Regions from separate parts of the Streptomyces sp. NPDC101194 genome, predicted to be linked through region 1. Evidence: riboswitches for the same ligand, from Rfam matches in the RefSeq annotation. Region 1 holds a riboswitch; the other holds the start of a gene.
The links. A riboswitch is a leader RNA that binds a small molecule or an ion and turns the genes downstream of it on or off. The one in region 1 is predicted to bind cobalamin.
Positions count from the first base shown of each region.

Region 1 (7,211 bases):
CACCTGTCCGGGCGGCTGCGGCCGGGCCAGCAGGCGTTCCGGATGGCCACCCAGCTAGCCCTGCTGGAGTACGGGGCGGAGCTGGACCGGCTGGCCGCCGAGGACTTCGCGCAGGGTTCCCCCGCGCACGGCCTGGCCCGGATCGGCATCGCGAACTACTTCGCGGCCGCGCTGATCCTCCCGTACGGCGCCTTTCACGCGGCTGCCGAGGAGTTCCGGTACGACATCGAGCGGCTCACCGACCACTTCGGTCTCGGCTACGAGACCGTCTGCCACCGGCTCAGCACCCTGCAACGCCCCAGGCTGCGCGGGGTTCCCTTCTCCTTCGTCCGGGTCGACCGGGCCGGGAACATGTCCAAGCGACAGTCCGCCACCGGATTCCACTTCTCCCGCGCGGGCGGCACCTGCCCGTTGTGGAACGTCTATGAGGCCTTTGCCGCGCCCGGCCGCATCCACGTCCAGGTCGCCGCCATGCCCGACGGGCAGCGGTACCTGTGGACCGCGCGCGCCGTGACCCGCCACCGCGGCGGCTGGGGCGAGCCCGGCAAGACCTTCGCGATCGGCCTCGGTTGCGAGATCCGGCACGCCTCCCGGCTGGTCTACTCCGAGGGCCTCGACCTCGACAACGCGGCGGCGGCCACCCCCATCGGTATGGGCTGCCGGCTCTGCGAACGGCTCGACTGCCCCCAGCGTGCCGTGCCGCCCCTCGGACGGCCCCTGGCCGTCGACGAGAACAGCAGCACCTTTATTCCTTACCCCGTGGCCCCCGACCGCGCGTGAGCATCACGCCCGGCCCAGCCGTCGGGCTTCCGCCTCGGTCACCGGATCCCCTGCCCGTACACCGTGCAGGACGTGGGCGAGCACCTCGGCGCCGCGGACCACGCGCGGGCCCGGCCGGTTGAAGTACGCGGGACCGTCCAGGACCCACACCTCCCCGGCACGCACGGCGGGCAGCTCTTCCCAGCCCGGCAGTCCGGTGAGCAGGCCGATCTCCGCCAGGGTCCGTTCGGGCGGGAAGCCGCAGGGCAGGACGAGGACCACATCCGGGCGTGCGGCGCGTACCAACTCCCACGTCATCGGCTTCGTGTGCTCACCGGGCGCTGCCAGCAGGGCTTCCCCACCCGCAGCGGCGATCTGCTCCGGGACCCAATGGCCCGCCGGCCACAGTGGGTCGAGCCATTCGATGGCGACGACCCGCGGCCGATTCCGGCCCCTGGTGAGCCGGCGGACTTCGTCGAGCCTGTCGTGCAGCTCGGTGCGGCGCCGCTCGGCCCGCTCCCGTACCCCGAGCAGGTCTCCTACGGTGACCAGGCAGTCCAGGACATCGCCGAGGGTCGTCGGTTCCAGGCTCAGCACCCGGGGACCGGTGTCCATCACGCGCACCGCCCGGGAGACGTCCTCGTAGGACACCGCGCAGACATCGCACAGGTCCTGGGTGAGCAGGACGTCCGGTGCGAGCGCGGCAAGCGCCACCGTGTCCAGGGTGTAGAGCGAGGAGCCGGAGTGGGCGGCCCCGCCGACCGCCTCGGAGATCTCCCGGCTGCTGAGGTCGTCCGCGTCGAATTCGGCGCGGGTGACGACGGGCACGGAGGCGACCGCGGCGGGCGGCCAGTCGCATTCGTGGGTGCGTCCGACCAGGTCGGAGACAAGCCCGAGGTCCGCCACGATGTCCGTTGCAGCCGGGAGCAGGGAGACGATGCGCATACCGCGACTCTAGGCCCGCCCGAGTGGTGGGTCTGGACTTACTAGGACGTCCAACTATATGTTCGTGGCACAAGGTCCGCGGTGCAGGGAAGCCGGTGAGAAACCGGCACGGTCCCGCCACTGTGACCGGGGAGTGTGCTGCCATCCACACGCCACTGACGAGGGCTGTCGGGAAGGCGGGCGGCACGCGGGGATCCGGGAGTCAGGATACCGGCCGCGGATGTTCCGTGTTGTCCACGAGGATGGAGCAGACACGCATGGCACCGGTTTGTACCCACGACCCTGGTGATCCGGCGGAGCGCACACACACCACTTCCATGCGCTCGTAGTTCTCACGGCGTACCACAGCGGCGCACTCCCATGCGGGTGCCGTCCGCCGGTTCGCCGTGCCATCCCCGGATCCAACCTGACGAGAGCAGGCACCCATGGTCCGTGAACTCACCCATTTTATCGGCGGAAAGCACACCACCGGTATGTCCGGTCTCTTCGCCGACGTGTACGACCCCAACACCGGCGCCGTCCAGGCGCGCGTACCCCTGGCCGGACGGGCCGACGCCGAGGCCGCCATCGCCAACGCCGAGGAGGCGCAGGCGGAATGGGGCCAGTGGAACCCGCAGCGACGGGCCCGCGTGCTGCTGCGCTTCCTCCAACTCGTCGAGGGCGAGCGGGACAGCCTGGCCCGGCTGCTGTCCGCCGAGCACGGCAAGACTGTCGCCGACGCTCACGGTGATCTCCAACGCGGCCTGGAGGTAGTCGAGTTCGCCGCCGGGATCCCGCACCTGCTCAAGGGCGAGTTCACCGACAATGCTGGCACCGGCATCGACGTGCACTCGCTGCGCTCCCCGCTCGGCGTCGTCGCAGGCATCACCCCCTTCAACTTCCCCGCCATGATCCCGCTCTGGCAGGCAGCCCCCGCGCTTGCCTGCGGCAACGCGTTCATCCTCAAGCCGTCCGAGCGCGACCCGTCCGTACCGCTGCGGCTCGCGGAGCTGTTCCTCGAAGCCGGGCTGCCGCCGGGCGTCCTCAACGTCGTCAACGGCGGCGAAGAGTCCGTCGACACCCTCCTCGAGGACCCGCGTGTGCAGGCCCTCGGGTTCGTCGGCTCCACTCCTGTCGCCGCGCACATCTACGCCACCGCGGCGGCCCACGGCAAGCGCGCCCAGTGCTTCGGCGGAGCCAAGAACCACATGATCGTGATGCCCGACGCGGACATCGACCAGGCCGTCGACGCTCTCATCGGCGCAGGCTACGGCTCGGCGGGCGAGCGCTGCATGGCCATCTCGGTCGCCGTACCCGTGGGGGAGGAGACGGCCGACCGCCTGGTCGCCGCCCTTGAGCAGCGCATCGCAACGCTGAAGATCGGCCGGTCCGACGACCCCGAAGCCGACTTCGGGCCCCTCGTCAGCCGGGACGCCCTCGACCGGGTCCGCCGCTACGTGGACATCGGCGTCAACGAGGGAGCCGAACTCGTCGTCGACGGGCGGGACTTCACCCTCCCCGGGCACGAGAAAGGCTTCTTTGCCGGGGCCTCGCTCTTCGACCGGGTTTCCCCGCAGATGCGCGTCTACCGCGAGGAGATCTTCGGCCCCGTCCTGTCCGTGGTCCGGGCCGCCGACTTCGAAGAGGCGCTGCGTCTGCCCAGCGAGCACCCGTACGGCAACGGTGTGGCGATCTTCACCCGGGACGGGGACACCGCCCGCGAATTCACCCGCCGGGTCAACACCGGCATGGTCGGCGTCAACGTGCCCATCCCGGTGCCCGTCGCCTACCACACCTTCGGCGGCTGGAAGCGGTCCGGCTTCGGCGACCTGAACCAGCACGGACCGGACTCGATCCGCTTCTACACCCGTACGAAGACCGTCACCTCGCGCTGGCCCTCCGGGGTCAAGGAAGGCGCGAGCTTCACCATCCCGACGATGGGGTGAGCGCCGTGACCACCACCCTCACCGAGGACCAGCTCGCCCTCGCCGAGGTGACCCTGGACTTCGCGCAGGAGCAGCTGGCCCCCCACGCGGTCGTCTGGGACCAGACCAAGCACTTTCCCGTCGACGTGATCCGCCAGGCGGCCTCCCTGGGCCTCGGCGGGGTCTACGTCCGCGAGGAGCACGGCGGTTCCGGACTGTCCCGTAGTGACGGCGTCCTCGTCTTCGAGACCCTCGCCACCGGCTGCCCCTCCATCGCCGCCTACCTGTCCATCCACAACATGGTCGCCTGGATGATTGACCGCTACGGCGACCGCTCCCAGCGCGAACGCTGGCTGCCGGGCCTCTGCTCCGCTGCCCTCCTGGGCAGCTACTGCCTCACCGAGCCGGGAGCCGGCTCCGACGCGGCCGCCCTGCGCACCCGCGCGGAGCGGCAGGGCGACCACTACGTACTGACCGGCGTCAAGCAGTTCATCTCCGGTGCCGGGGCGGCCGGCGTCTACGTGGTCATGGCCCGGACGGGTGCGCCGGGCCCGGCCGGAATCTCCGCGTTCGTGGTCGAACGCGACGACCCCGGGGTGACCTTCGGCCCGAACGAACAGAAGATGGGCTGGAACGCCCAGCCGACCCGCCAGGTGATCCTCGACGGCGCCCGCATTCCCGCCGACCGACGGCTCGGCGCCGAGGGCGACGGGTTCCGGATCGCCATGAACGGCCTCAACGGCGGCCGCCTCGGCATCGCCGCCTGCTCGCTCGGCGGCGCCCAGAGCGCCCTCGACCGCAGCCTGTCGTACCTCGCCACACGCGAGGCCTTCGGCACCCGGCTGCTGGACGCCCAGGCGCTCCAGTTCCGGCTCGCCGACATGGCCACCGAGTTGGCCGCCGCCCGCGCACTGGTCCGGCAGGCGGCCGAGGCCCTGGACGCGGGCGATCCGCTGGCCCCGCGGCTGTGCGCGATGGCCAAGCGGTTCGCCACCGACACCGGATACGCCGTGGCCGACGCGGCCCTCCAACTGCACGGCGGCTACGGCTACCTCAGCGAGTACGGCATCGAGAAGATCGTCCGCGACCTCCGGGTCCACCAGATCCTGGAAGGCACCAACGAGGTCATGCGCGTCATCGTCGCGCGCGGACTCACGGAGAACCTGCGATGACCCATGACACCCAGACCGGCCCCGGCCCCGACCACGTCCTCCTGCGTACCGAGGGCCACGCCGCGTACATCACCCTCAACCGCCCCAAGGCGCTCAACGCCCTCAGTCGCCCCATGGTGCTCCGCGTCGAAGAGGCACTCACGACCTGGGCCGACAACCCCGCGATCGAGCTGGTCGTCATCGAGGGCGCCGGTGAACGGGGCCTGTGCGCAGGCGGGGACATCCGCGCGATCCACGAGGACGCCCGCACCGGCGGCACCGCCTCGGCGGACTTCTGGCGCGACGAGTACAGGCTCAACGCCCTGATCGCCCGCTACCCCAAGCCGTACGTCGCCCTCATGGACGGCATCGTGATGGGCGGCGGCGTCGGGATCTCGGCCCACGGCAGCGTCCGTATCGTCACCGAGCGCTCCAAGGTCGCCATGCCCGAAACCGGGATCGGCTTCGTCCCCGACGTCGGCGGCACGTACCTGCTCGCGCTGGCCCCCGGGGAACTCGGCACCCACCTGGCGCTCACCGGCGCCCCCATCGGCGCCGCCGACGCGCTGCTGTGCGGGCTCGCCGACCACTTCGTACCGGCGTCGGCGCTGCCCGCGCTGGCCCGGGAGCTGGCCGCGGACTCCGTACACGCCGTCCTGGAGCGGCACGTGGCAGAACCTCCCACCGGGGGACTCTCTGCCGCACGCGAGTGGATCGACCACTGCTACGCCGCCGACACCGCCGAGGAGATCGTCGCGCGGCTGCTCGCTTCGGGCGTGCCCGCGGCGAAGGACGCGGCGGACACCCTGCTGTCCAAGTCCCCGACTGCGGTCAAGGTCACCCTGGCGGCGCTGCGCCGGGCCCGCCACCTCGGACCGCTGGAACGCGTACTGGAACAGGAGTACCGCGTCTCCTGCGCGGCCCTGTCCTCACCCGACCTGGTCGAGGGCATCCGCGCCCAGGTCATCGACAAGGACCGTAATCCGCGCTGGTCCCCGGCCACGCTGAAGGCCGTCACCCCGGCGGACGTGGACCGGTACTTCGCCCCGATCGACGCGAACGAGCTCCGGCTCGTCGCGGCCACTTCGTCGCAGGAGGTCGTCTGGTGAGCAGCACCGTCGCATTCGTCGGACTCGGCCACATGGGCGGTCCGATGGCCGCCAACCTGGTCAAGGCCGGCCACCGCGTCCTCGGCTTCGACCTCGTCCCCGAACTGCTGGCCGGCGCGGCAGCGGCCGGAGTCGAGCCCGCGGCCTCCGCGGCCGGGGCTGCCGCGGAAGCCGATGTGGTCATCACCATGCTGCCCGCCGGCCGCCACGTCCTCGCCCTCTACGGGGAGCAGCGACTCTTGGCCGCGGCCCGGCCGGGGACCCTGTTCGTCGACTGCTCCACCATCGATGTCGCCGACGCCCGTGCCGCCCATGAGGCTGCCGTCGCGGCGGGTCACCGCGCCCTCGACGCCCCGGTGTCCGGCGGGGTGGTGGGCGCCGAGGCGGCCACGCTCACCTTCATGGCTGGAGGCGGAGAGGCGGAGTTCGCCGCCGCCGAGCCGCTGCTCGGCGCGATGGGCAAGAAAGCCGTGCACTGCGGCGGGCCGGGCGCCGGCCAGGCCGCGAAGATCTGCAACAACATGATCCTCGCCGTCTCGATGATCGGCGTCAGCGAGGCGTTCGTCCTCGCCGAGAGCCTCGGCCTGGATCACCAGGCCCTCTACGACGTCGCCTCCACCGCCTCCGGCCAGTGCTGGGCCCTCACCGTCAACTGTCCCGTCCCCGGACCGGTCCCGACCAGTCCCGCCAACCGGGACTACCGCCCCGGCTTTGCCGCCCCGCTCATGGCCAAGGACCTCGGCCTCGCCGCGAACGCCCTCCGGGCCGGCGGAGTCGATGCGCCCCTGGGCCTCAAGGCTGCCGAGTTGTACGCCGCGTTCGCCGCCGACGGCGCGGACCTCGACTTCTCCGCGATCGTCCGCACCCTGCGACCTCGGAACGGAAACCCCGCATGACCACCTACGAGACCATCCTGCTGGAACGCAAGGGCCGCGTCGCCGTCCTCACCCTCAACCGGCCCGAGGCACTCAACGCCCTCAACCTCCAGGTGATGAAGGAGGTCGTGGCCGTCACGGAGGAACTGGACCGGGACCCGGAGGTCGGCTGTATCGTCCTCGCCGGCTCCGCCAAGGCCTTCGCCGCGGGCGCCGACATCAAGGAGATGCGCCCGCAGAGCTACATGGACATGTACCTGTCCGACTGGTTCACCGCGTGGGACCGGCTCGGCGAGGTCCGCACCCCCACCCTGGCCGCGGTCTCCGGATACGCCCTGGGCGGCGGCTGCGAACTGGCCATGCTCTGCGACATCCTCCTCGCCGCCGACACCGCGAAGTTCGGCCAGCCCGAGATCAAGCTCGGCGTCATCCCCGGCATCGGCGGCTCCCAGCGCCTCACTCGCGCCA
Region 1 is NZ_JBIWOS010000008.1:6,446-13,656, forward strand. It holds gene ACIRP2_RS26740 (short-chain fatty acyl-CoA regulator family protein) at 1-780, shown strand, start outside; gene ACIRP2_RS26745 (ABC transporter substrate-binding protein) at 784-1,704, opposite strand; cobalamin riboswitch at 1,753-1,938, shown strand; gene ACIRP2_RS26750 (CoA-acylating methylmalonate-semialdehyde dehydrogenase) at 2,130-3,629, shown strand; gene ACIRP2_RS26755 (acyl-CoA dehydrogenase family protein) at 3,635-4,780, shown strand; gene ACIRP2_RS26760 (enoyl-CoA hydratase/isomerase family protein) at 4,777-5,868, shown strand; gene mmsB (3-hydroxyisobutyrate dehydrogenase) at 5,865-6,764, shown strand; gene ACIRP2_RS26770 (enoyl-CoA hydratase) at 6,761-7,211, shown strand, end outside.

Region 2 (7,211 bases), on a different contig from region 1:
CCAGAGGAGCGAGGACTTGCCGGAGCCGTTACGGCCCATGAGCGCGGTGATCTCCCCACCCCGCAGGTCGAGGTCGACCTCCCGTACGGCCGGCACGCCGTGGTAGGTCACCGTGACGCCGCGGGCGGTGAGCAGCTGCGGGAGGTCGGTCTCCGGAGCGGGTCGTACGGGCGGGGGAGTGCGGTCGGCCAGCCGGGTACGCAGGGGCACGGCGGTGCGGCGGGCGTCGCGGATGGAGAGCGGGAGCGGGGCCCAGCCGGCGGCGCGGCCCAACTCCACGATGGGCGGTGCGATCGAAGACGTACGGAAGATCTCCGCAGGCGGGCCGGACACCACGCGGCCGTCCCCGGGGAGGTGGATGACCCGGTCGGCGTACTGGACGACGCGCTCCAGGCGGTGTTCGGCGAGGAGGACGGTGACGCCGAGGTCGTGGACGAGGCGGGTGACCGCGGCCAGGACCTCTTCGGCGGCGGTGGGGTCGAGGGCGGAGGTGGGCTCGTCCAGGACGAGGATGCGGGGGTGGGCGGTGAGGACGGAGCCGATGGCCACGCGTTGCTGTTGGCCGCCGGAGAGTTCGTGCAGGGAGCGGTGGCGCAGGTCGGCGAGGCCGAGGAGGTCGAGGGTCTCCTCGACGCGCTTGCGCATCGTGGCGGGCGGGACAGCCAGTTGCTCCATGGCGTAGGCGAGTTCCTCCTCGACGGTGTCGGTGACGAAGCCGTCGAGCGGGTCCTGTCCCACCACGCCCACCACGTCGGCGAGTTCGCGGGGCGGGTGGTCGGCGGTGTCGCGGCCGTCGACGGTGACCCGGCCGTAGAGGGTGCCGCCGGTGAAGTGCGGGACGAGTCCGTTGACGGCGCCGAGGAGGGTGGACTTGCCGACGCCGGTGTGGCCGACGACCAGACAGAGCTCGCCTTCGTCCACGGTGAGGTCCATATCGCGCAGGACCGGCTCGGCCGTGTCCTCGTACTGGACGGTGACCTGGTCGAAGGTGATCACTTGGGTTCCTCGGTGCGCTGGGCGGGGACGGTGGGCCGGGCAGCCGGAGCCGGCGGTGGTGCCAGGAACCCGGCGGTCCCTGCCAGGAGGATGGCCGCGGCCGGAACCAGGGGCAGGGTCGGCCAGCTGAGCGGATAGATGGAGGGGTTGAGCTCGGCGGCGTTGAAGCCGACGTTGGCGAAGAGGAGGACGGCGGAGAGGACCCCGCAGCCGGCAACGGCCCATTCGGCGAAGTGCCAGGGGTCGGGCCGGTAGGTGGTCCGGGTGATGCGGCGGCCGCCGAGGCGGAGCCCGGCGAAGCACAGCAGCGCGCCCGCGCCCATGGCGGGGAGGCCGAGCAGCTTGGGGGCGGTGGCGTCGAGGAGTCCGTAGGCCCCGGTGCACAGGCCGCACATGCCGAGCAGCATGAGGGCGCCGGTGGCCCGGCGGGAGCGGCGGGTGGCGGTACCGGCCCGGCCGTAGCCGCGCGAGTCCATGGCCGCGGCCAGGCGCAGGGAGCGTTCCAGGGCGTCTTCGAGGACGGGGACGATGATGCCGCGCAGGGCGCGCAGGCCCGTGGAGCGGCCGGCCCGCAGCCGTTTGGCCCGGTGTACGCGTTGCACGCTCTGTACGAGTTGGGGTGCGACGCTGAGGGAGACGGTGACGGCGACGCCCAGTTCGTAGAGGGCTCCGGGCAGGACGCGCAGGGCCCGTTTGGGGTTGGCGAGGGTGTTGGCGGCGCCGATGCAGCAGAGCATGCAGGCCAGGCGCAGCCCGTCCGTCGCTGCGGAGAGCAGCGCCTCCAGGGAGACGGGGCCGCCGAGTTGGATACCGGCGTACCAGTCGGGCGTGGGGATGTGAGGGAGGGAGAACAGGAAGTGGTCGCGGGGGGTGATGCCGGTGGCGAAGACCGCGCGGAACAGAACGCGGATGGTGACCACGGTGAGGGCCAGGTACAGGTAGTACTTGAAGCCGCGGGCCCAGGGGGCCTCGGTGCGGCGCATGGTGATGACGTAGCCGAGGACCGCAAGGACGAGGAAGAGCAGCAGCGGGTTGTTGGTGCGGCTGACGGCGGTGGCCAGGGCCAGAGCCCAGATCCACCAGGCGACCGGATGCAGGGTGCGGGGCAGACGGCGGCCGCCCGCGTCCGGCGCCGGGCCGGACGCGGGCGGCTTCACCGGTGCCGCGGGGAGGGCAGGTGCCACGCGGCTACTCCGTACGGCGGCGGCGCTTGGCGGCGAACACGGCGGCGGCGCCGATCAGCAGCACCAGCGCTCCGGTGGCGACGGCGGGCAGGTACGAGCCCACGTCGTGCTTCGCGTCCGCGGCGGGGGCCGCCTCGACGACCTGGGGGCTGGGGGCCGGCGCCGCTGCCGCGGGGGCACTGGCCGACGGGGTCGGGGTGATGCTCTCGGAGGGGCTCGCCGAGGGAGAGGGGCTCTCCGGGGCCGTGGCGCTCGGCGGCGGTGTCGTCGCCGGAGCGGCCGGGGGCGGGTTCTCGGGCTTGGGCCCGGTGTTGACGTTCGGAGGGAGCGGCTTGGCGGTGCGGGTGTCCTGGGGTGTGGGTCCGCCGGTGGGCTTGGTGTTCTTGGCGCGCAGCTGGTCGGGGGTGACGGTGGGCCTGCCCTCGGTGCCCTCGATGTTCGTTCCACCGAAGATCCACAGGTCGACGCTGCCGGGCTTGGGCTTGTAGAGCATGGCGCCGAGCTGGCTGTACTGCCAGGTGTTCTGCCCGGGGTCGGCGTGCCAGTACGACCAGTAGGCGGAGGCGGGCGGGGTCAGGACGCAGTCGTCCTGCTGCGGCGTCGGGAACTGCTTGCCGCCCTGGTGGCCGCTGTAGCCGATCCGGCAGATGAAGGCGGGGCCGTCGTGGCCCGTACCCGTAGTGGCCCAGCCGCCCTGGTTGAGGAGCTCGTAGCCGGTGGTCGGGGTGGTACCACAGGAGCGGTAGACGGGACCGCCCCAGTGGCTGAAGTCCACCGCGAGCACGACCCCCGAGGAGGTGGTGCACTGGCCCATCGGCTGCGGCGCGGCCCCGGCCGGGGCCGCGGTGGCGGCGAGCGCCGCCGCCGCCAGCCCCATCGCGGCGGCCGTTCGCGCCAGCGCCCGCATAAAGCGGTTGTGGCTCATGCCTCGCTCCCCGGCGTCACGCGGCGGCGCTTCGCGGCGCGGGTGAGGCTCCAGCCGCCGAGGGTCAGGACCAGAGCCGCGGCGGCGAGGGCGCCGACCTGGGCTCCGGTGGAGGCGAGCGGACCACCGGCCGACCCGGAGCGAGAGCCGCCCGCAGAGCCGGTGCCGCCGCCGTTCTCGCCCGGCGTCACGATGACGGGCGAGCCGTTGCCGCCGGACGTGCCGCCCGAGGTGCCTCCGGACGTGCTGGGGATCGGCTCAGGGGTGGTGCCGGTCAGGTCGCGGGTCAGGACGCCGAAGGAGATGCCGGTGGTGCCGCCGACGGCCTGGGCGGAGGCGCGCAGGTCGGAGCCGGTCTGGCCGCCCTTGGCGACGTTGAAGCCGCCGTCCTCCTTCTGCTGGGTCGCGAGCCAGGCCAGTGCCTTGTCGACCGCCGCCTGGGAGTCTGCGTCGGGGAGGAGGTCCACGGTCATGGCGGCCATGGCGGTGGAGTCCACTTCGGGGCCGCTGGGCTCGCCGATGAGGCTGACCCAGGCGCCCGAGGGGGTCTGCAGGCTCTTGAGGTAGGCGGCAGGCTCGGCCGCGGCGGTCTTCTCGCCGGCGCGGAGCTGGGCCATGACGCCGAGGGACTGCTTGAAGACGGAGGTGGCGTAGGCGTAGTTGCCCTTGGCCGCGCATTCCTGCAGGGTCGAGGTCTTCGCCTGGCAGGTGATCTCGGAGAGGGCGGCGATCAAGTCCTGGCCGCCGAAGTTCCGGGGGTCGCGGCCCACGGCCTCGGCGAGCACGGCCGCCTTGCCGATGGAGCCGCCGTTCGCGTACTTCGTGCCGACGAGGGTCCACTCGTGGATCCCGCGCTTCTGCCCGTCCTTGCCGCCCTTGTCCATGAAGTCGACGATGCGGCGCAGGGCGGCGTTGCCCTCGCCGGTGGCGGCGAGGGCGTACGCGCCGTCGATGGTCAGGCCGTAGTCGGCGAAGCCGGTGCCGGGCTGGCTCTCGTAGAACCGCCCCTGGACCAGCCGGGACGGGGCCGTCAGGTACGCGACACCCTTCTTCGCGTCGGGCCCCTCACCGGCCGGCGGTGTGGTCGGGGGGTCGGTCGGGGTCGGCGGTTCGACCGGCTTGGCGGTCAGGGCGGCGAGATCGCCGCCGGCGCCCGCGAGCGCGGCCGTCGCCGTGGGGTACAGGCGGGAATCCGTGTCGTCCTCGGCGAAGCCGAACCCGCCTGACGGGAGCTGGCGCTGGGAGAGCCAGGAGACTCCCGCGTCCGCGAACGCCTCGTCACCGAGGGCGCGCAGCGCCTGGGCGGCCCAGGCGGTGGCTGCCGGGTTGCCGGTCGTCTCGTAGTAGACGGCGGGCCAGGCGCCGGTCGCCAGCTGGGACCTCTTGAGGTAGCCACGGGCCTTCTGGAGCACCGCCTCGTGGCCTCCGGCCCGTTCAAGGGCCAGGGCGATCAGGCCGGTGGCGCCCGCCTCGCTCTCACATCCCGGGCTGCCGGGCCGGATGAGGACACTGGTGAACCCGCCGTCCTCGCACTGGAGGACGGTCAGCCGGGCCACGGAACCTGCCGGGGGCGTCATACCGGCGTTGACGAGGGCGATGACGGCCATGGCCTGGGCGTCGGCCTGGCCGGTAGTACGGAAGTCGCCCTTGGTGAAGCAGCCCTTGATCGTCTCGCCGTCGCCGATGTCGCGGGGGCAGGCATACTTCACGAGGTCGCCGAGCAGGTCGTGCCCGCCGAACGCGCGGGGATCCTTGCCGGTGGCCTCGGCGACGAGGGCGAGGCGGGCCGCGGCGGTGGCGTCGGGGATCCCGTCCTTGCCGGCCGGGTAGGCGTACGCGTCGGTCTGCACGGGCGTGGCGAGGAAGTCGGCGATCTTCTTCGCCACCGGGCTCTTGCGGTCGGCCGCCGCGAGGGCGAACACCGCTTCTGTGGTGAGGAAGTGGTTCGGGGTGGTGGAGCCCTCGTCGACGACGCGCTCGCCGTCCGTCAGCGTGCCGGTGACCCAGCGGGTGGTCGCGGGCACGTCGACCCGACCGGCCGGAACCTTGGGCGGAGACGTCGGAACGGTGGGGTCGGGGGTGGTGAAACCGCGAACGTCGTCCGGAGTGAAGGACGGCTTGCCCTTCGTGCCGGCGATGTCGGTGCCGCCGTAGACCCAGGCCTCCACGTCGCCGGGCTTCGGGTGCCGGGCCATGGCCCCCTGCTGGCTGTAGGACCACTTCCGCTGCCCGGGCGAGGCGGTCCAGTACGACCAGTAGGCCGTCGCCTGCGGCGTGAGGACGCAGCTCTCCTTGTCGGGCGTGGGGTACTGCGTACCGGTGCCCTTGCCGATGCGGCAGATGAAGGCGGGGCCGTCGTGGACGGTGCCCTCCATGGTGAACCCGGCTGTCTGCAGCAGTTCGTAGCCAGTGGTGGGGGTGGTGTCGCAGCCCTTCTCCACCTTGCCGCCGAAGGGGCCGAAGTCCACGGCGACGAGGGCGCCGCTGGTGGCTGTGCACTGCTCGATCGGATCGGCCGATGCGGGCGCCGTCCCGCCCGCGAAGGTCACGCCCGCGGCGAAGGTCAGCAGCGCCGCAGATGTGAGCGACAACAGTCCCTTGTGCCCCATGCGTTGCTTTGATTGCTGTGCGGTCCCCACCACGGCCCCTCGTGTCGGCCGGGCGGACCAGCGCGTGGCAAAAGAGCTCCCGCAGCGGGAAGGGCCGCGGGGAAGCCGTTTCGAACCACGCCGTAGTCCGCGACGGCGTTTCTCGCTGCAAAAACCTGGCCCCAGGCATTCCGACTCGCCCGGGACGGTGCCGGGCCTACGGTTGCGGGTCAGCGCCGGATTCCGACCGGCTTCCCCTGGAGCTGAGTGCTTATCAGTCGGAGTGGACCACGCGGAGAAAGACACCGTCAAGGTGGTCTGTGTCTCAGATGACAGGCTCAGGTCCCGCTCGATCGAGACCGCTCTCGACAGCTGGCGGACCCTTGAACACTCGGGTAGCGTCCTGGGCTGCCACATGGGGGAACCTGGTGCGAATCCGGGGCTGACGCGCAGCGGTGTGGGACGGCAGGGGGCCGTCACCGAGCCCGAATGCCCATCTGGTGATGCAAATCCCAAGCCGTACCACGCGTTCGGACGGCCGCCACTGTGCTCCGGGCCGCCCGCCCGCACGAGCCTCGGTCAGGTCGGCGTCCCTCATTCCAGGAGCAGGCCATGTCCCGTCCCCGCACCTCCCGCCGCCTCACGCTCGCGGTGCCCGCCGCGCTCGGAGCCCTCGCCCTCACCGCGCTGCCGGCCTTCGCGACCTCGTCGCCCGCGCAGATCGCCACGTCCAAGACCAATGGTGTGACCTATCTCAAGTCCCTTCAGGCCGCGGACGGTTCGTACGCGGGCAGCGGACTGTCCAACGAGTGGGCGTTCACCACCTTCGCGGCCGCCGGAACCGCCGTGGTGGACGTCTACCCCGGCGGCGACACCACGAAGAACGCGCGCGCCGTCTACCGCAACCTGCTCTCGACGGCGGGCTGGCCGCAGGCCTCCCCGGTGGCCACCGACTACGAGCGCGGCACCCTCAACGCCTACGCCGCCGGTATCGACCCGGCCCGCGTCTCCGCCTCGCGCAACCTCATCGCGCACGTCTACTCCTACTGGCAGACGGCCGAGGCGGGCTACTTCGGCCCGTCCGGAAACTTCAACGGCACCGTCTTCGCCGCCCTCGCGCTGGGCGGCGCCAAGACCCAGGGCGGCACGAACCGCGTTCCGCAGGCGCTGACCGACTCCATGGTCACCCGCATCCGCGCCAACCAGCACGTCGACGGAGGCTGGACCTACCAGAAGGGCGAGGGCAACCCCACCGTTCTGAATTCCACGAGCGACGTCGACATGACCGGCGCCGCCATGGCCGCGCTCTGCGTCTCCGGCGTCTCGAACACCGACGCCGACGTCGTCCAGGCGAAGAACTTCCTCAAGAGCACCCTCGTCTCCCCCAGCGGCGCGTTCAACTCCCTCTACGGGGTCAACACCAGTTCCAACGGCTGGGGCGTCGCGGGCCTCAACGCCTGTGGTTTCAACCCCCAGACCGGCGACTTCCTCACCGGCAGCGGCAAGACGCCGATCGAC
Region 2 is NZ_JBIWOS010000013.1:667-7,877, reverse strand. It holds gene ACIRP2_RS34310 (ABC transporter ATP-binding protein) at 1-996, opposite strand, end outside; gene ACIRP2_RS34305 (energy-coupling factor transporter transmembrane component T) at 993-2,180, opposite strand; gene ACIRP2_RS34300 (hypothetical protein) at 2,185-3,105, opposite strand; gene ACIRP2_RS34295 (prenyltransferase/squalene oxidase repeat-containing protein) at 3,102-5,714, opposite strand; cobalamin riboswitch at 5,857-5,997, opposite strand; cobalamin riboswitch at 6,070-6,209, shown strand; gene ACIRP2_RS34290 (hypothetical protein) at 6,306-7,211, shown strand, end outside.
Region 2: it holds a riboswitch for cobalamin, as region 1 does, so the genes downstream of both, ACIRP2_RS34295 (prenyltransferase/squalene oxidase repeat-containing protein) here and ACIRP2_RS26750 (CoA-acylating methylmalonate-semialdehyde dehydrogenase) in region 1, are expected to answer to the same signal.